One region of the Pantoea trifolii genome, then DNA from elsewhere that is predicted to be linked to it. Evidence: riboswitches for the same ligand, from Rfam matches in the RefSeq annotation. Region 1 holds a riboswitch; each other region holds the start of a gene.
What was found. Region 1 has a riboswitch for thiamine pyrophosphate ahead of thiB (thiamine ABC transporter substrate binding subunit). Riboswitches for the same ligand answer to the same signal wherever they lie in the genome.

Region 1 (4,811 bases):
CACCATCAACAAGGTGATGTTGCGGCTTTCGCATACCGAACGAACCAGCTGCAGCATCTCGTTGCGCAGCGCCGGATCCAGCGCTGAGAAGGGTTCGTCCAGCAGCAAAATTGGCTGATTGCGCAACAGGCAACGCGCCAGTGCCACGCGCTGACGCTGGCCACCGGAAAGCTCGCCAGGCAAACGCGTGAGCATTGCCTGCAGGCCAGTTTGCTCGGCGATATCCACGACTTGCTGCTGCTGTTCACGCGTCAGCTTCAGGCCCGGATGTAAACCCAGCGCCATGTTCTGCTGCACCGTCAGATGCGGAAAAAGATTGTTCTCCTGGAACAGCATGGAAACCGGACGCGCCGACGGTACGCTGTGAGTATGATCGATGCCGTTCATCACCAGCGCGCCTTGATTGATCGGCAAAAAGCCGCCAATCAGACTCAGCAAAGTGCTTTTCCCCGCGCCGCTCGGACCGAGGATCGCCAGACGTTCACCTGCCTGCGCCGCAAAACTGAAGCGCATCGGCAGATGCTGATAAAGGTAAGCGAGGTTATTCAGTGTCAGCATGGCGACCCGGTAATTTTTCCATCAGAGTAAAGAGTAACAAGCAGAGGAGCAGCAATAGCAATGCGGTGACGGCGCCGTCCGCACCGCGATAGGCGCCAATCTGCTGGAACAGATAGAAGGGCAGCGTGCGGAAATCGGCGCTACCAAACAGTGCGACGACGCCGAAATCGCCAATCGACAGCACGCAGGCAAACGCCAGCGCCTGAGCAATGGGACGTTTCAACGCGCGCAGCTCAATCAGCCGCAAACGGTTGAAACCGGAGATGCCGAGTGAAGCGCAGAGCTGGCTGTAACGGGCGCTGATATCGCGCATCGGATTCTCCAGCACTTTCATGGCGTAAGGGATGGCGATCAGGGCGTTAGTGAAGATCACCAAACCATCGGCGCGCTGCGGCAGACCTACGGTGGCGTTGAACAGCAGGAAGAAACCGCTCGCCAGCACAATGCCCGGCATCGCCAGAATCAGCATGCCGCTCATCTCCATCGCCTGCGCCGCTATCACGTTCTGGCGCTGTCGCAGTTCGCGGCTGCTCCACAGCAGCATCATGGTCAGCACCACGCAAAGCAGGCCAGCACCGATAGCGATGCGCAGCGAGGTAAAGGTGGCTTGCCATAGCGCCGCTTGTTGCAGTGCACCGGCGACGCCGCCGCGCAAACCATCGACGATTACCGCCGCCAGCGGCGGTAACAGCAGCAGCAGCGCCAGGCCAATCAATACAGTATCGCTGATGCGCGCCTGCCATGAATCCTGCGGATCGCGCCAGCCGCGAATGCTCTGGCTGCCGGTGGGAATGGCTTTACTGAAGCGCTGGCTCAGCAACACCAGCAGCAAGCAACAACCCAGCTGTAACAGCGCCAGCAGCGCCGCGCGGCCCGGATCGTAGTCGAAATTCAGCGCCTGATAGATCGCCAGTTCCAGCGTAGTGGCCTGCGGTCCGCCGCCCAGCGCCAGCACCGTGGCGAAGCTGGCGAAGCAGAGCATAAAGATCAGCGCCGCCGTCGGCAGAATCTGACGGCGCAGCCACGGCCATTCCAGTAAATGAAACAGATTCCAGCCGCGCAGGCCGAGCTGGGCGGCGACTTGCCGCTGCTCGCCGGGAATACTCTCCAGCGCCTGTAACAGCAGGCGCGTCGCCAGCGGCAGGTTAAAGAAGACGTGCGCCAGCAGAATGCCCTGCAGGCCGTACGGCGAAAAATGGTAGTTAAAGCCAATGGCCGCGCACAGTTGCGCCAGCCAGCCGCTGCGACCGTAGACGCTGAGCAAGCCAAATACCGCCACCAGCACCGGCAGCACCAGCGTCATGGCGCATAAGCGCAGCAACAGGTTGCGACCGGGAAAACGGCGGCGATAGAGCGCGCGCGCCAGCAAGATTGCGGGCAGCACCGACAGCAACGCCGACAGTAGCGCCTGCTCGAACGAGAACAGCAGCACATGATGCAGATAACTGTCGTTGAGCAGCGCGCGCCAGTCGGTGGCCGGCGCAACCATCACCAATGCGCCAAACGCCAGCAGCGCCACCGCGCACAGCAACAGCGCGACAGCGCTACCGGGAATTAACCAACCGGACATTAACGGCTAACGGCGCTTTGCCATGCGCTGATCCACGCGGCGCGATGGTCGGCCACTTCGGCTGGCGTGTATTGCAACGCCTTGGCGGGCACCTGCAAAGCTTGATAACCGGCTGGCAGATCGCTTTTGATCACCGGATACATCCAGTTGCCAGTGGGAATGGTCTGCTGGAAAGCCGGAGAAACCATAAACTGCATGAACTGCTGCGCCAGCCTGGGCTGTTTGCTGCTGGCGAGCTGCGCGGCAACTTCCACCTGCAAATAGTGGCCTTCGCTAAATTCGGCCGCAGCGTAGTTCTCTTTCTTCTCTTCGATAATGTGATAAGCCGGAGAAGTGGTGTAGCTCAACACCAGATCGCCTTCGCCCTTCAGGAACAGGCCGTAAGCTTCACTCCAGCCTTTGGTGACGGTAACGGTTTTTTGTGCCAGCTTCTGCCACGCGTCAGGCGCGTTGTCGCCATAAACTTTTTGCATCCACAGCAGCAGGCCAAGACCTGGCGTGCTGGTGCGCGGATCTTCATAAATCACGCGCCATTTTTCCGGGCTTTCGACCAGTTCTTTCAGGCTCTTCGGCGGATTCTTCAGTTTGTTTTTATCGTAGACGAAGGCGAAATAGCCATAATCGAACGGAATGAAGGTGTCGCTGTGCCAGCCATCTGGCAACGTTAATGGTTTGGTATCAACGCTGCTTTTGGCAAACAGCCCGGTTTTCTCCGCTGCCTGCACCAGATTGTTATCCAGCCCCAGCACCACATCGGCTTTGCTGTTTTTGCCTTCCATGCGCACACGATTGAGCAGCGATACGCCATCTTCCAGCGCTACGTACTTCAGTTCGCAGCCGCACTGCGCTTCAAAGGCTTTTTTTACCGCTGGACCGGGGCCCCAATCGGCAGAAAACGAATCGTAGGTGTAAACGGTGAGAACCGGTTTGGCAGCGAAAGCCGGTGCCGCAACCAGCAGCAACACAGGCAGAACTTTGTTTAACACTTTGCGCTCCTTGAGGAGAAGATAAGGTCGAGTCGCAAAGGATCTGAGGAGTGAGGCATCTCAAATCCCTACGCCGGTATTAGCCGGATCAGGTTCGACGGGTTTCTCTCAGCCCTGATTTCAAGGCACCCCGTTGAGAACGGCTCATTCTAGACATTTATATGACAGCGCGAAAGGATCACAGCTCCGGCGGCGCAAACCAGGCCGATTTGAAGTCAAACCAGCCGAGCGTATTGAGGCGCACGCCACGCATACTGCGCTGCCCTTCCAGCAGCAGCCAGTGATGGAACAGCGGATGCAGATAGTCGCTGTCGATCAGCTGCTTACTCCATTCCGCCAACGGTAAATCCTTTTGCCGCCAGCGTGCGGCATCGGCTTGCCAGTCAATGGGGATGCAGTGATGCATCAACGGCAGCTCAAACAGTTGGGCAAACAGCGCGTACTCGAGCGGCAGGGTAAAGTTTACGCTGCCGAGCCAGATGTCACTCTCACCTTCGCCCTCGAACCACTCTTCGTAACATACGACGCGGGTGATCAGCTCAACACCTTGCTGCGCCAGCAGCGGTCGCAGCGCGTTGGCGATACCTTCATGCTCAACGTGATGGCTGTACCAGCTCAGCGTCAGCTGGATTAAACCTGCTGGCTTGTCGGCGGACGTGAGATCGCGGCGATGGTGCCAGCGCGGCAGCAAGCCATAAGCGGGGAACCAGTAACGCTGATAGCCGACGCCAGCATGATTCAATAAGGCGATCGGATTAAACAGATAACTCACCCAGCGGCGAAAATGCGCATCGCGGCCCAGCTCGGAGCGCTGATCGTAAAGCAGAAAGTAGCAGCCTTCCTCCAGACGGCTCTCTTCCGATTTTTCGTCGGCGGTTTCGCCCTGCAGTTTGACTCCAGCATACACCAATTCATCACTGATCTCCGGCAGCACCCAAATCGACACATCGTCAATCAGCGCGCGATAGCCAAAGTAATCATCGAAGGCGGCGATCTTCAGCTGCGTTTGCTGATTGCGCACCACGCTGTACGGGCCGGTGCCAATTGGCTGTCGCGCAAACTGGCGCAGCGTTGGCCATTCGCGCGGCAGGATCATCGCGCTGACGCTGGCCAGCAGCCACGGTAACCAATTGTCCGGCTGGCTCAGATGGATATCCAGCGTCCAGGGTGCGGGCGAATCCAGTTTACTGATGTGAGAAAACAGCGGCTGGCTGCGCACGCGTTCCAGCGAAGCAATCACATCCGCCATTTCCAGTTCACGGCCATGATGAAAACGTATCGCCGGGCGCAGGAAGAAGCGCCACTGCAGCGGCGAGGTTTGCTGCCAGTGATGGGCGATATCCGGTTCGATTTCCCCCTTTTCCTCATTTATGCGCATCAGGCCGTTGAAAATTTGCCGCGCCAGATGGGTTTCCGAGCGGCGCAGCGGCGAACCGGGCAGCAGATTGGGCAGCGGACGGTAATAGAGCACGCGCAGGATGTGTTTGCCCTGGCGGAAGCTGCGACCTAAATGCGCCGCGATCATCTGGCGCACCTGATTTTTATCGCCCACCAATTGCACCAGCTGTTCGATGCGATCCTGCTCCAGCAGATCCTCAGCACGCTGCTGCTGGAGCGCCAGGCCGGTATAGCAGAAACTCAGCATCGAGCGCTTGCCGCGTCCCGCTTCCGCCTGCCAAATCAGCCAGCCTTCGCTC
Region 2 (4,811 bases), 480 kb from region 1:
TGGAGAAACGCGGGCCTTCGCCGGTCTCAAAGTAGAGCCCAAGTCCCATCGCATCCGGAATGGTGAGGATATCGCTGAAGAGGATTGCCGCATCCAGCGCATAGCGACGCAGCGGTTGCAGCGTGACTTCACACGCCAGCTCAGCATTCTTACACAGCGACATAAAATCACCGGCTTCAGCGCGCGTGGCTTTGTACTCCGGCAAATAGCGCCCAGCTTGTCGCATCATCCATACCGGCGTGACATCTACCGGCTGACGTAACAGGGCGCGCAGATAACGATCGTTCTTCAGTTCACTCATAATGGGCTCTCTCATGCTAAGGCCGGCAGTGTAGCATTTTCACGCCGCGCTGGCGCGACACAGGGCAACAGTATCTTCAATCAGGCGACGCGCCACCGTGCCGGGCGGCGGTAACAGCGGCAGATTGTCATAGCGATACCAACCGGCATCCAGCAGCTCTTTGCCGTCGTGTTGCAGATCGCCGCCATCATATTCCGCCATATACGCCATCATCAGGGAGTGCGGGAACGGCCACGGCTGCGAGGTCACGTAACGCACGTTTTTCACCCGCACGTTACTCTCCTCCATCACTTCCCGCGCTACCGCTTGTTCTAAGGTTTCGCCCACTTCGACGAACCCTGCCAGCACGGTATAGATGTTGTTGCGATGACGCGCATGATTGGCAAGCAGGATCTCATCGCCACGACGGATGGCCACGATGATGCACGGCGCAATTTGCGGGTAATAGCGCTCGCGGCAATGATTGCACAAGCAGGCAAATTCGCGTTTGCTGATGTGCATCTCATGGCCGCAATAGCCGCACCAGCGATGCGAACGGTAAAACTCCGCCAGCTGCACGCCACGCCCGGCGATTTGGAACAGGCCGACATCCTCATCAATCAGTTGGCGCACCGAGCCCATGCTGTCCGGGCGCGACTCGCGTACCAGCCAGACATTCTCGCCCTGCCACTCGCCAATCAACATGCCGTTGCTGCCGTTCAGGCCAAAATCGCTGGCTAAGCCATGCGGCAATTCACCCTGCGGCATCCAAAGTTTTTGCTCATGGCTGACAACCCACCAACCAGCGTCTAAGCTTGAGATCTCACGTTGCATCTTAATCGTTGTCCTTAGCGTCAAATCGCACGCTGAAATCCTAATATTAAGTGTGTAATTAACAACTATAACCTACCTGGAGCCCCATATGCTTAACCAGTTAGAGAACCTGACAGAGCGTGTCGGTGGCAGAAATGAATTGGTGGATTCATGGCTGCGCGCCCGTCGACAGCTGCTCGTCACTTACTACGAGCTTATTGGCATGAAGCCACAAAAAGATGCGTTAACTGCGCTGGATGAACAGGCGCTGGATGCGTTTTGTCACAACCTGGTAGATTACCTGTCTACCGGCCATTTCAGCGTGTATGAACACATCATTAGTGAGATGCAGGGTGATAGCCCATTAATCGTGGCCGCGCAGATTTATCCGGCACTTGAGGCGAATACCGATCGCATCATGCAGCTTTACGACACCCATCTGCAGCAAGCGATTAACGATGATAATTGCGTGGATTTTCAAACCGCGCTCTCCGAAGTCGGTGAAGTGCTGGAATCGCGCTTTACGCTGGAAGATAAGCTGGTGCAGCTCGCCTGGGATCACCAGCTGGCGCGCCCGCCGGTGGCCAATGACAGCGTCATCGCCCGCCCGGCTTAACATCCTGAAGTTGTAAAAAACTTGTTATTCAAGAAAAGCCCTCTTATGCTGAATGGGCTTTTTTATTGCCTCTTCAAAACATGAAGAGCCAAATTTTGCGGTTTAAGCGTAGCGTGCGCAGCCAGTTTGCACTCGGACAGCGCGCAGGGACCGGAGCGTACACGTAGTACGTGACGGTCACGAGCACTGCCCAGGTGCAAAATGGCAAGCAAAGTAGCTTAAACCACAAAACACAACCTTGTCGGAGTGCCCTCCGGGGCTGAGACCGTTAATTCGGGATCCGCGGAACCTGATCAGGTTAGTACCTGCGAAGGGAACAAGAGTAGACATCATCAGCACGTTGCAAGCTGGCGCCCAGCATCGTCGCTGTTACTCCTTCCGAACTCTGGACAAGCAACTTCCAACCTTTACCGGAAACTTGCTATGTCTGCTAAAACGTCTCGTCGTGAACAGCGCGCTCAGGCGCAAGAATTTATCGATTCCCTGCAGGGAACCGCTTTCCCCAACTCCAAACGTATCTGGATCACCGGCAGCCGCGCGGATATTCGCGTGCCGATGCGTGAGATACAGCTCAGCCCGACACATATCGGCGGCAGCAAAGAACATCCGCAATATGAGCCGAATGAAGCGGTGCCGGTATACGACACCGCCGGTGCTTATGGCGATCCTCAAGCCACTATTGATGTGCATCAGGGACTCGCCAGGCTGCGCGCCAACTGGATCGAAGAACGTGACGACAGTGAAACTATCCGCCAGCTAAGTTCCAGCTACACGCAGCAGCGTCTGGCGGATGAAGGCTTGGATCACCTGCGTTTTGAATATCTGCCACAACCGCGCCGCGCCAAAGCGGGTCGCCGGGTTACCCAACTGCACTATGCGCGACAGGGCATCATCACGCCGGAGATGGAGTTTATTGCGCTGCGTGAAAACATGGGCCGCGAGCGTATTCGCGGTGAAGTGCTGCTACAGCAGCATCCGGGCCACAGCTTTGGCGCTAATCTGCCGGAAAATATCACCGCTGAATTTGTTCGCCAGGAAGTCGCCAGCGGCCGCGCCATCATTCCTTCTAACATCAACCATCCCGAATCCGAACCGATGATCATCGGCCGCAACTTCCTGGTGAAGGTAAATGCCAATATTGGTAACTCGGCGGTGAGTTCATCGATTGAAGAAGAAGTGGAGAAGCTGGTGTGGTCGACGCGCTGGGGCGCAGACACCGTGATGGATCTCTCAACCGGCCGCTACATCCATGAAACGCGCGAGTGGATTTTGCGAAACAGCCCGGTGCCGATTGGTACAGTGCCGATTTATCAGGCGCTGGAAAAAGTGAACGGCATTGCAGAAGATCTCAACTGGGCGATTTTCCGCGACACGCTGCTGGAGCAAGCGGAACAAGGCGTTGACTACTTCACCATTCACGCTGGCGTATTGCTACGCTATGTGCCGATGACGGCCAACCGGCTGACCGGCATTGTGTCGCGCGGCGGCTCGATTATGGCGAAATGGTGCCTGTCGCATCACACCGAAAGCTTCCTCTATCTGCACTTCCGCGAGATTTGTGAAATTTGTGCCGCCTACGATGTGGCGCTGTCGCTCGGCGACGGCCTGCGTCCCGGTTCAATTCAGGATGCCAACGATGAGGCACAATTTGCCGAACTGCATACGCTGGGCGAACTGACTAAAATCGCCTGGGAATATGATGTGCAGGTGATGATTGAAGGTCCGGGACACGTGCCGATGCAGATGATTCGTCGCAATATGACTGAACAGCTTGAGCATTGTCACGAAGCGCCGTTTTACACGCTTGGCCCGCTCACCACCGATATCGCGCCCGGCTATGACCATTTCACTTCTGGCATCGGTGCGGCCATGATCGGCTGGTTCGGCTGCGCAATGCTGTGCTACGTGACGCCGAAAGAGCACCTCGGTTTGCCGAATAAAGAGGATGTGAAGCAAGGGCTGATCACCTACAAGATCGCCGCGCACGCAGCGGATCTGGCGAAAGGTCATCCGGGCGCGCAGATCCGCGACAATGCGATGTCGAAAGCGCGTTTTGAATTTCGCTGGGAAGATCAGTTCAATCTGGCGCTCGATCCGCACACCGCACGCGCCTATCACGATGAAACTTTGCCGCAGGAATCAGGCAAAGTGGCGCACTTCTGCTCAATGTGCGGCCCGAAATTCTGCTCAATGAAAATTACTCAGGAAGTGCGCGAGTTTGCCGCCCGCCAGCAGGCTGAAGCCCAGCCGATTGAGATTGGTATGGCGCAAATGTCAGATGCCTTCCGCAATCGTGGCGGCGGGCTTTATCACGCTGCCGATACCCTTAAAGAGGAAAATGTATGACCGACACCTTTCCTGCCACGGCCCCAAAACTGGGGCTGTATCCGGTTGTCGATAGCGTGGAATGGATCGCGCGCTTGCTGGAAGCCGGTGTGCGCACCATTCAGCTGCGCATCAAAGATTGTGAAGATCATGAGGTGGAAGATGCCGTGCGCGAGGCGATTGCGCTTGGCAAACAGTATCGGGCACGCCTGTTTATCAATGATTACTGGCGCTTAGCCATTAAATATCATGCTTATGGCGTGCACCTTGGCCAGGAAGATCTCGATGTCGCCGATCTGGCGGCCATTCGTGAGGCGGGATTGCGCCTGGGTTTATCGACGCATGACGATGCCGAGCTGGATCGAGCGCTGGCGCTGCGCCCTTCTTACATTGCGCTTGGCCACATCTATCCTACGCAAACCAAAGACATGCCATCTGCGCCGCAGGGCGTGGTGGAATTGAAACGCCATCTGTCGCGTTTACAGGATGTGCCAACCGTGGCGATTGGCGGTATTTCACTGGCGCGCGTGCCTGAAGTGCTGGCTACCGGCGTGGGCAGTATTGCGGTGGTGAGTGCGATTACCCAGGCCGCAGACTGGCGCGCAGCAACGCAGCAGTTGCTGTCACTGGTGGAAAATGGAATCGAACCTGCAAAAGTAATGTAATGCGTGGTAAGTGAGGATGAAACGCTGGAATCTGTCGCGCAGCAGCGTGATGTGATGGCTAGCGCCCTTTCCTGATAAAGCTAAAGTGTGCCTGCCCGCTGTCGCTTGCAGC
Region 3 (4,811 bases), on a different contig from region 1:
GCGACACCTTGCCGCCGCGCTCGACAAACAGCATCTGCGGCGAGTAGCAACCCGCCTGGTCGTAACGCATCACGTCATAGGCCACACGGCGCGCCAGCTCCGCGCCCTGCCGAGTATTTAACGCCGAACGCGCCACCATTCCGAAACTGATTTTGTGTCCGTGCGGCAGAAAGCGCGTGGTAACCGGCAAACGTTGTTGGATCGCCGCCAGCGTTGGGTTGCTGCCATAAGCCACCAGTGTATCGGGCTGGCGCAGCCAGGTTGGCTCGGTTTGCGCATCGCCGCCTTTCCACCACACCACCGCGATGCACTCGCCGAGTTTTGGATCGATTTCCGCCAGCAACTGCGTGAACCAGCTTGCCATCAGCGGCTCATTGCCCGGCAGTTTGCCGATGGTGCCCGCCTTGACCAGCAGGCCGCAAATCAAACTCCACAGCGGCAAACCCGGCACGTTGCCCGCCCAGATATGCATCAACAATTGCGGGCCAAACGCGCGTGCAAAGCCGCCTTTGGGGCGTGGCTGGAAATCGTCGAGCATCTGCGGATCGGTGAAACCCTCCGCCAGAAAGCGCTTCAGCTGCGGCTGACGAAAGGTTTTCAGGTAGCCGGTGAGGCCAAGCCGCACCATGTCGGCATCGTAACCGGTGACGATGGGCAGCAGCTTTTCGGCTTTGATACGCAGTGGATGATGGCGATCGAGCAGTCGCGCCACCGCTTCATCAATGATGGCGATGATCTGCGCAACGCTCAGCTGGTGGAGATAAGCGCGGGCGTTGCTGCGGATGCGCGCTGCGAGCGCCGTGATCTGCGCGTCATCAAGTTGCGGAACGCTAACCTCGAGGCTTGCGCCACGATGATTGAAACTCAGCGTATGCCACTGCACTTCGTCGGCGGAAAGGCCCGGCAGATGTCCGGCAACTTCCTTCACAACTGTGCCTGCGCGCTGGCGAGAAACGCTGCCATGGTCAGCGAACAGCCTTTGGCATCAGCGCCGGTCGCGCGTCCCAGCAGATGGAATCCGCCGGGCACGATCACGCCCGCATCTTCGGTTAACAAGGCGGAAACCGAGTTGAAATGTGCCAGATCGTGATGCACTAGCACGCCAATCTCGCCGTCCGGCACATCATCACCGGTAAGCGGATTGACCACGCGCGTGCGGATCCAGTGCGGCCCGGATTTCACCGGCGGGCAGCGTTCATTGCCCGCATCGTAAAACTGCGTGCTGATTTCCGTCATACCGTACATGTTGATGCAGTGGGAACGCGGAATGCCGAAGGCGTGAGAGAGCGAAGCGTAGAAATCCTCTTCGCCAATCTCGCGCGACTGGCCTTTGAAACCGCCGGTATCGAGAATGCGACTGCCGGCAGGCAGCGCGAAGCGGCGTTGCTGGCGCTGCATTTCATCCAGCAGAGGCACGAAGCTGTAGCTGGCGCCCAGCAGCGCGTAAGGTTCGCCGCTTGCTTCGGCCTGCTCCAGTGCACTGAACAGACGATCTGTTTCGAGGCCATGCTCGCCCACCATTACTTCACTGTCTGGCGTGCCACACTCCTTCATTGCCAGGTCAAGGTAAGTCGCCAGCGAGGAGTTCGGCATCGCCGCGGTATCCGGGAACAAAATGCCCATGCGCATGCGTTCGCGGCCCGCCATAAAGCGACGGCGGAAGTTAAGCAGCATCGATTTTTTCCACACCTCCAGCGTCGGATGGTAGCTGCGCCCTTTTACCGTGCCGGTGGTGCCGCTGGTCATGAAGATCTCGGCAATCTGGTCAGTGGGACGGCAGCTGAGCGTCAGATCTTTGAAGGCGTTAATTGGGATAGCGGGAATGTTGCGCCAGCTTTTCACCGTCAGCGGCGTGCGTCCGCGCTGGATGGCGAAGCGGCGATAAGGTGGGTTGTGTGCGAACTGATAAGCGAAGATTTCGAGGGCCAGCTGATTGAAATCGTCGTCTGAAGCCTCTTCATGCTGCAGGAATGTCAGCAAAGCCTGGATGATGTGTGTTTCGTTCATGTGTCGCCACCTTTGCGATTGCGCAGAGACTCTCAGGCAACGCCTGAAGAGCGCGAACTGTCCGCTACAAAGCACAAAGAGGGAATCAGGGCGCAATATAGCCCTGCGGTTCCGCATCCCTACGCCGGTATTAGCCGGATCAGGTTCGGAGGGTCACTACGTTGCCAGCGCATACACGCCAGCCGGTAGAATCTCAGCCCCTTAACAGAGCACCCCTTGGAACAAGCCGCAGTCTAGGATGGCGCGCGATGATGTGTCAACCTTGTTAAATTCTGGCCTGTCCGGCATTCATCACGCCATGTCTTATACTTTGGGCATCAGTATTTGTGGAGGTGAAGTATGGCTGGCGGTTGGTCAGAAGACGGTGCAGTGCACAAACAAATTGATGCCACGGTTGATGACGCGGTGGCCCGCGCGCGCGAGAATCTCGGCCACGGTGAAAGCGCCGAGTTTTGCGACGAGTGCGGCGAACCGATCCCGGAAGCGCGTCGCGCAGCATTGGCTGGCGTGCGTTACTGCGTAAATTGCCAGAGCAAGATCGATAAAAAACAGGCGGCGACCAGCGGTTATAACCGCCGCGGAAGCAAGGATAGTCAGTTGCGGTAGTTTTTTAAATTTATGCTGATAAGATAGCCGCACAACTCAACCCTGTACGCAGCGATTCAGTTCGCTGGCCGTTAGGGTGAAAAAACCGGTTCAGGCCGGTTTTTTCGTATATTAAGGAAGGATAAACCCCATGATTACAGCTGAATATTAATCAGGGTTTTGTACCATCGGCCAAATGAAATAATTTAACGCGCAAAGCAGCCAAATCGCTCATCAAGTAACGGATAATTTTTCGCGTCAGGAAGTTCGAAGTGCCACCATTCCGTTGGCATGGCGACAAAGCCGCCGCCAAACATAATCGCGTTCAGCAGCAGGCGATTACGTTGCGCTTCGGCGGGGACATTCGGATGATACGGATGTGATTCTGCTTCCATCGCATCAAAGGCGGTGCCCATATCCAGCGGCTGGCCTTGTGCATCAAGTAACGTCAGGTCAATTGCGACGCCGCGACTGTGATTCGAACCCTGCGCGGGCGGCACCACATAATCTTTATCCGGACAGGCATCCCACAAGTGCCACTGCGCTTGCTGCGGCCGATAGGCATCGAATACCAACAAACTGAATCCCGCCAGCCGGGCGATCTCAATGCTTTTTGCCAGTGCGTCGGCGGCTGCCGGATGCAGCAGCGCTTTGGCCTCCTGGTAAATGGCATAGCCCGCGATGTTATCCGCCGTGGCATATTTCAGATCGAAACGTAAAGCGGGAAAGGTTACGGCTAAATCAATCAGTTCAACGTCCTGCGTCATAATACATCCTGCTCATTACTGGTCCGGCAATGATAATAACTGACGCGGTAAATTTGTCAGCCGCTCTGCACCAGCGGGCGTAACGCGCACCGTTTCGCTGAACGCCAAACCTTGCGCCGAAATATACATGTGGAACACCATATTCTCTTCCAGCAGCCACTGCGCGTTAGGGTAGAAACTGCAGGAAAAATCACTGGGTCGTGGCGTGCGTGTATAAAGCCCCAGCGCATAACCGGTGATATTGGGATAATCCGCGCGCAATCCTCTACTCAAAACCGCATCGCGCACGATGGCATCCACGTCGTGCGCCGTCATGCCCGGTTTCATGGCGGTAAATTGCTGATCCTGAATCGCGATCAGCTGTGCTGCCACTTCGGCACGCTGCGCCGAAATCTCTCCGACGATATAAGGCCGCATCAGGCGCGCGCTGTAATGTTTCACTTTTGGTATCAGCTCGACATGCAGCACATCGCCTTTTTCCAGCCGCTGCTCGTGGCCACTAGCATGCAGAAAACCATTATCACCGCTGGCGATCACTATCGGTCCGGTTTCGCCGGTATCCGCGCCAAGCTGTAAAAACTGTCCGGCGGCCAGCGCGGCGACATCGCGCACGCGCCAGCCGCCCTCCACTTCCGCGCCAATCGCCATCATTGTGGCATCCGCGATGGCAGCAGCCTGACGCAACGCGGCGATTTCCGCCGGGAATTTGACGCTACGCAGCCGGTCGCTCAAGCCGGTTAAATCATGCCACGTCACGTCTGGTAGATAGCGCGAAAGCTGCTGCCAGCTGTGTACCGTCATGCCGTAAGAGTAAAAGTCCGCGCCGATGCGCGCCTGTTGATATCCGCGACGGATCAGGCTTTGCGCCACCGTGTGCCAGGCATCCTGATCATCGCGATAGCTTTCCACGTCCAGCGTCGGCGATTGCGTGCGGCATGGCGCCTCATCCAGTTGGCGCAGCACCATCCAGGGTTCGCCGTTGAGCGGCACCAGACAGGCGCGATACAAGGTTTCGGAGACGGTAAAGCCGGTGAGCCACGCCAGCAGCTCACCGTGATCCACCAGCATGATATCGACCGTGTTCTGCTGCATGGCGGCGCGCAGACGCATCAGCGCTTCGGCGTGCATTACGCGGCCTCAACCGGCTGGCAAATCTCCAGAATGGCCAGCAAATAGATGCGCACCATATCGAGGAATTCACTGATTTCAACCCGTTCATCCGGCATGGTGTTGTATTTGCCGCCCGGCCCACAGACGATCCCTTCCATGCCCGCATGCTGATAGAGATGCGCCGCGTCAGTGCCAAAGAATGCCGGAGGCGTGATCACGCCGGTCGGCTGCTCGGTTCCGCGCACGGTTTTCCAGCCGCGATTCACCGCTTTAACGATGGCCGATTCCGGTGACACTTCGAACGGCAACATGGTGGGTTTATCGCGGATGCCATCATCGTAA
Region 4 (4,811 bases), on a different contig from region 1:
CGGTGATGATGTCGGTGCCGGAGGCGGCAATCGCCTGCTGCAAAATGGCGGGCGAAGGATAACCGGCGGTGCCGAGCAGGAAGCGCGATTGCGGGTCAAAATCGTAAAACATCGCTTAACCTCCCTGCATCGGTGACAGCACTTCAAGCTGGCAACCTTCATCCAGCAGCTGCGTGTAGTACTGGCTTTTTGGCACAAACGCACCGTTGTAGGCGGTGGCGACGCAGGCCGCGTCAATTTGCTGCTCGATCAGCAATTCGCTCAGGCTGTTTGCCTGCGTGCTGATGAGGCGGCCGTTAAGCTGAATGTTCATTTTTAAGTTCCCCAGAAAGACGCTGCATCAGCTGCTCTGCCAGCATCGGTGCCAGCAGAAAACCGTGGCGATACATGCCGTTGAGATAAAAGGTGTGGTTGTGATAGTGGATTTCCGGCAGATTCGCCGGATAAGCCGGACGCAGCCCGCTGCCGCTCTCAATGACGCGCGCTTCGGCTAAAGCCGGATGAATGGCGTAGGCGGCGCTGAGCAACTCCATCATGGCGCGCGCGCTGATGGCGCTGGCGTCGTCGCTCTCGATCATGGTGGCGCCGAGCATAAAGTGGCCGCCGCGTCGCGGCACCAGATAGCAGGGAAAACGCGGATGCAGCAGACGAATCGGGCGGGAAAACTGCACGTCTTCGCTGTGCAGAATCAGCATTTCGCCGCGCACCGCACGCAGGCGCGGCAGTTGTGGCGCGGCGTGGATGCCGCGACAATCGATAATCTGGCCGCTCGGCGCACGATTGTTGAATGGTACGCCGCGTGCGATCAGCGTGTCTCGCATCTCCTGCAACGCCAGACGCGGATCGAGATGCGCTTCCCCGGCGAAAAACAGACCGCGTGCAAAGCGCCCTTCCAGCGCCGGTTCGATGTCGGCGGGATCGACCCATTGGTGCTGCTCGGTCATACGGGCGAAACGGTTGAGTTCCTGGCTATCGCGCGGCGGCGCAACCACCAACGTGCCCTGATGCTTTACGCTGCTGACGCGCTGTTGCCACCATGCGGCGGCGTGTTGTCCAAGGGTGATGACGTCGCGCGGCGCACTTTCGGCTTCACACCAGGGTGCCAGCATGCCGCCAGCAAACCACGATGCCGGGCGGCGCGCGTCATCGCCAATCACCTCGACGTCTTCGCCGCGTTCCGCCAGCAACGTAGCCACGCACAAGCCCGCCACGCCGCAGCCGAGCACGCTCCAGCGGCTCACAGCGCCGGTTCCGGGATGTTCAAAAAGGGGGAATTCACATCGGCCTCTCAGTGTTAGCTGAGACCCGCAGATACAGGAGAAGGGAAATGGCGCAACCATCAAGCTAGCCTGAGCGCCAGACAGCCCAATGAACAAGACTGTCAGTCTTCCTACGCCAGTATCAACTGGGTCAGGTTCAAAGGGTCGCTAAGCCGCGCAGTGCGCTATTAGCCTCTCAGTCTCTTTGGCGAGACTCCCCCGACGCGTCTATTTGTATTGCAGGCGATGGTCGCCGTCAAGCGCGGAATAACCAGATGGTTTACAGGGAAATAAGCAGCAAGGCATTTATCGCTACCTGGGCTTTGTGGATCACAAACGTAACATATGGTATACAAACACATTATTTTATGCGCAAGAACCAATTACAGGTGATGTCGGAATATCCATGAAGAATATTAAAATTGCATTTATTAAAGCCGGCTGGCACAAAGAAATTGTCCATAATGCCCTGGTGGGATTTGAAAAAGAATTAGCCGATCAATCCGTTGAAGCGGAATTAAAAGTGCTGGAAGTGCCTGGCGCATTTGAAATGCCGCTGCTGGCTAAGCGTCTGGCTGAAACCGGTAAATACGATGCGATTGTCTGCGCGGCGCTGGTGGTTGACGGCGGTATCTATCGCCATGATTTCGTTGCCGCTGCGGTGGTTGATGGCTTGATGAATGTGCAGCTGACCACCAACGTGCCGGTGTTCTCCGTGTCATTAACGCCGCATAATTTCCAGCCGGTTGATGTTATCGAAAACTTCTATACCGAGCATTTCATTAAGAAAGGTAAAGAAGCCGCGCGCGCTGCGCTGGCTATTCACAATCTGTCGATTGATTAATGCATTAAAAAGGGAGCACCTCATCAGGCGCTCCCTTTTTATTTAATCTGACTTTCTACTATTAATATTCAGAATAGTGCCAGCCTCGCTTCACTTAATGTTTCACACTCATCAAATGATTACTTTTCATATGTCGGCGCGTTTCAGATGGATTGATATCGCACGCTTTCGGCAGTAACAGCGTAAAGATTCCCGCAATCACCAGTGAACCCGCCAGCCAGCAGATCGCCACGTTTTGGCTATACAGCAGTGTCATGATCCCTACTAAGTACGGTCCGCAGAATCCACCCAGATTACCCAAGCCATTGATCACGCCACGCGCGCTACCCGCCACTTCCGGCGCAGCGATACGTCCGGGAATCGACCAGAACGGGCTGGTTGCCGCTTTGAGGAAGAAGCCGCACACCACCAGCGCGATATAGGCGGCGACGACGTTATTATGCAGCACCACCGATGCCAGCAAGGCAGCGGCAAAACAGAACAGCGACACCATCACCCACAAACGGCGCTTGCCGGTGCGATCGCTTAACCACGAAATAGCGTAGATGCCGAGTACCGTCGCGACAAAAGGAATCGCCGCCAGCAGACCAACGCCCGCCATGTTGGTACCGGTGAGATTTTTCAGGATACTCGGCAGCCACAGCGTGTAACCGTAATCGCCGGTTTGATAGAAGAAGTTGAGCGCCACTAACTTCATCAGGCCCGAGTTGCGAAACACCGCTTTCAACGGCGCTTTGCTGACCGGTTCCTTTTGCAGATGCTGAGCCTTTTCGCGCGCCAGTTCGCGCAGCAAATACTCCTTTTCTCGCGCCGGTAACCAGCGCGCCTCTTCAGGACGATCGGCGATCACCAGCCACCACACCAGCAGCACCACCGCTGAAAGCAGGCCTTCGATTATGAACAGCCAGCGCCAGTCCAGCACATTGATGATGTAACCCGATATCGGCGCAGTAAACATGCCACCTAACGGCGCGAACATCATGACAAAGGCGTTGGCGCGACCCAGCTCTTTTTCCGGGAACCAGTTGCTGACCATGGTTAACACCACCGGCAGCATGCCGCCTTCGGAAATCCCCAGCACAAAACGCAGCGCCAGCAGCTGATAGTGATTGGTGACAAAACCGGTGGCGATCGACACCACCATCCACGCTACCAACGACCAGGCGATAAAGCGTTTGCCGCTGCCATTCACCGCGATACGTCCGCCCGGCACCTGTAAAAACAGATAACCAATAAAGAAGATACCGCTTACTACGCCAGCCATTTGGCTGGTGATCGCCAAATCCTGATCCATACCGCCAGGCAGCGCAAAGCTGATATTGACGCGATCCATGAATGAGACAATGCAGGTGATGAGAATCGGGGCGATGACGCGATACCAGCGCGTTCCGGGGATTTTTTCTTGCATGCTGCCCTCTTCATGTTAAGCCGTGATGCTTAGGTTCATTGGCTAACTATTAAAGAGAGTATGGAAATAATTATTGCGATCTTAATCACTGCAATTAATGTTAAGAAAAAGTGTTACAACCGCTGTGATCGCGCATAAAAAAAAGCAGCGCGATGGCTCGCACTGCTCTTTGACCGCTTTTTAATCATTAACGCTGCGGATGATTCACTTCCAGCGGACGCAAATCAAACACCAGCACTTCCGCATCTTCGCCGTTAGCAAACTCCAGCACGCTTTCGTTGCGTACACGTGCGCCGTCGCCCTCTTTAAACTTCACGCCGTTCACTTCGATGCTGCCGCGTGCCACGTGAATATAGGCGTAACGATCGGCATCCAGCGCGAGGGTTTGCTGCTCAACACCGTCGAACAGTCCGGCATAAATGCGGATATCCTGACGCACGCTAAGCGATCCGTTTTCCCCTTCCGGCGAAATAATCAGACGCAGCTGACCGCGTTTGTCACTTTCCGCCACCGAAATCTGCTGATAACCCGGAGGCGAATTGCGTTCGCCAGGCACGATCCAGATCTGCAGGAAGTGCACATTGTCGGTTTTCGAGTGGTTAAACTCGCTGTGCGTAACGCCGCTACCGGCGCTCATCAGCTGCACATCACCCGGCACAATCACCGAACCGGTGCCCATAGAATCTTTATGCTCCAGCGCGCCTTCCAGCACATAGGAGATGATCTCCATGTTGTTGTGCGGATGCGCACCAAAGCCGCGACCCGGTGCAACGCGGTCATCATTGATCACCAGCAAGTCTGAGAAGCCGGTTTGTTTTGGATCCCAATAACTGGCGAAAGAGAACGTATGATGCGAATTCAACCAACCGTGGTCACCCACTCCGCGTTGTTCTGACAGGCGTTGTTCAATCATGGTCTGCTCCTCAAATTTGCTGTTGGGGGGCGATTGCCCTTCCCGTTGCAGATAAGTATACGTAAACTGATCTGCCTAACAATGCGTGATAATGACAATGACTGTCACCGATAAGTGGACAATATGCAGATTGAAGATCTCCGCATTTATGTAGCCGTGATCAAAGCCGGTAACTTCACCGCCGCCGCTGAACAGCTGATGCTGTCGAAGCAGTATGTCAGTCGCCGCATCGCCGCGCTGGAGGAGTCGCTCGGCGCGCGGCTGCTGAATCGCAACACGCGTAAGCTTTCGGTGACCGATAACGGTCAGCTGTTTTCGCAGCACGCGCAGCGCATTCTGGATGATGTGCAGGAAGCCGAACTGGCGGTATCGGGGCGTCGGCAAGTG

Region 2: another riboswitch for thiamine pyrophosphate. It lies ahead of thiC (phosphomethylpyrimidine synthase ThiC); the one in region 1 lies ahead of thiB (thiamine ABC transporter substrate binding subunit).
Region 3: another riboswitch for thiamine pyrophosphate. It lies ahead of NQH49_RS22410 (LuxE/PaaK family acyltransferase); the one in region 1 lies ahead of thiB (thiamine ABC transporter substrate binding subunit).
Region 4: another riboswitch for thiamine pyrophosphate. It lies ahead of NQH49_RS19995 (FAD-dependent oxidoreductase); the one in region 1 lies ahead of thiB (thiamine ABC transporter substrate binding subunit).

Annotation. Positions count from the first base shown of each region.
Region 1 is NZ_JANIET010000001.1:764,715-769,525, forward strand. Features, by position in the region: gene thiQ (thiamine ABC transporter ATP-binding protein ThiQ) at 1-558, opposite strand, end outside; gene thiP (thiamine/thiamine pyrophosphate ABC transporter permease ThiP) at 542-2,128, opposite strand; gene thiB (thiamine ABC transporter substrate binding subunit) at 2,128-3,114, opposite strand; TPP riboswitch at 3,162-3,257, opposite strand; gene sgrR (HTH-type transcriptional regulator SgrR) at 3,293-4,811, opposite strand, start outside.
Region 2 is NZ_JANIET010000001.1:285,283-290,093, reverse strand. Features, by position in the region: gene hemE (uroporphyrinogen decarboxylase) at 1-301, opposite strand, end outside; gene nudC (NAD(+) diphosphatase) at 341-1,114, opposite strand; gene NQH49_RS01285 (Rsd/AlgQ family anti-sigma factor) at 1,203-1,709, shown strand; TPP riboswitch at 1,942-2,042, shown strand; gene thiC (phosphomethylpyrimidine synthase ThiC) at 2,133-4,055, shown strand; gene thiE (thiamine phosphate synthase) at 4,052-4,699, shown strand.
Region 3 is NZ_JANIET010000002.1:655,638-660,448, forward strand. Features, by position in the region: gene NQH49_RS22405 (acyl-CoA reductase) at 1-928, opposite strand, end outside; gene NQH49_RS22410 (LuxE/PaaK family acyltransferase) at 925-2,007, opposite strand; TPP riboswitch at 2,107-2,234, opposite strand; gene NQH49_RS22415 (DksA/TraR family C4-type zinc finger protein) at 2,347-2,613, shown strand; gene ddpX (D-alanyl-D-alanine dipeptidase) at 2,799-3,359, opposite strand; gene NQH49_RS22425 (M24 family metallopeptidase) at 3,375-4,487, opposite strand; gene NQH49_RS22430 (M20 family metallopeptidase) at 4,487-4,811, opposite strand, start outside.
Region 4 is NZ_JANIET010000002.1:128,927-133,737, reverse strand. Features, by position in the region: gene NQH49_RS20005 (thiazole synthase) at 1-112, opposite strand, end outside; gene thiS (sulfur carrier protein ThiS) at 116-313, opposite strand; gene NQH49_RS19995 (FAD-dependent oxidoreductase) at 297-1,241, opposite strand; TPP riboswitch at 1,371-1,490, opposite strand; gene NQH49_RS19990 (6,7-dimethyl-8-ribityllumazine synthase) at 1,666-2,103, shown strand; gene NQH49_RS19985 (MFS transporter) at 2,198-3,511, opposite strand; gene NQH49_RS19980 (pirin family protein) at 3,699-4,424, opposite strand; gene NQH49_RS19975 (LysR family transcriptional regulator) at 4,548-4,811, shown strand, end outside.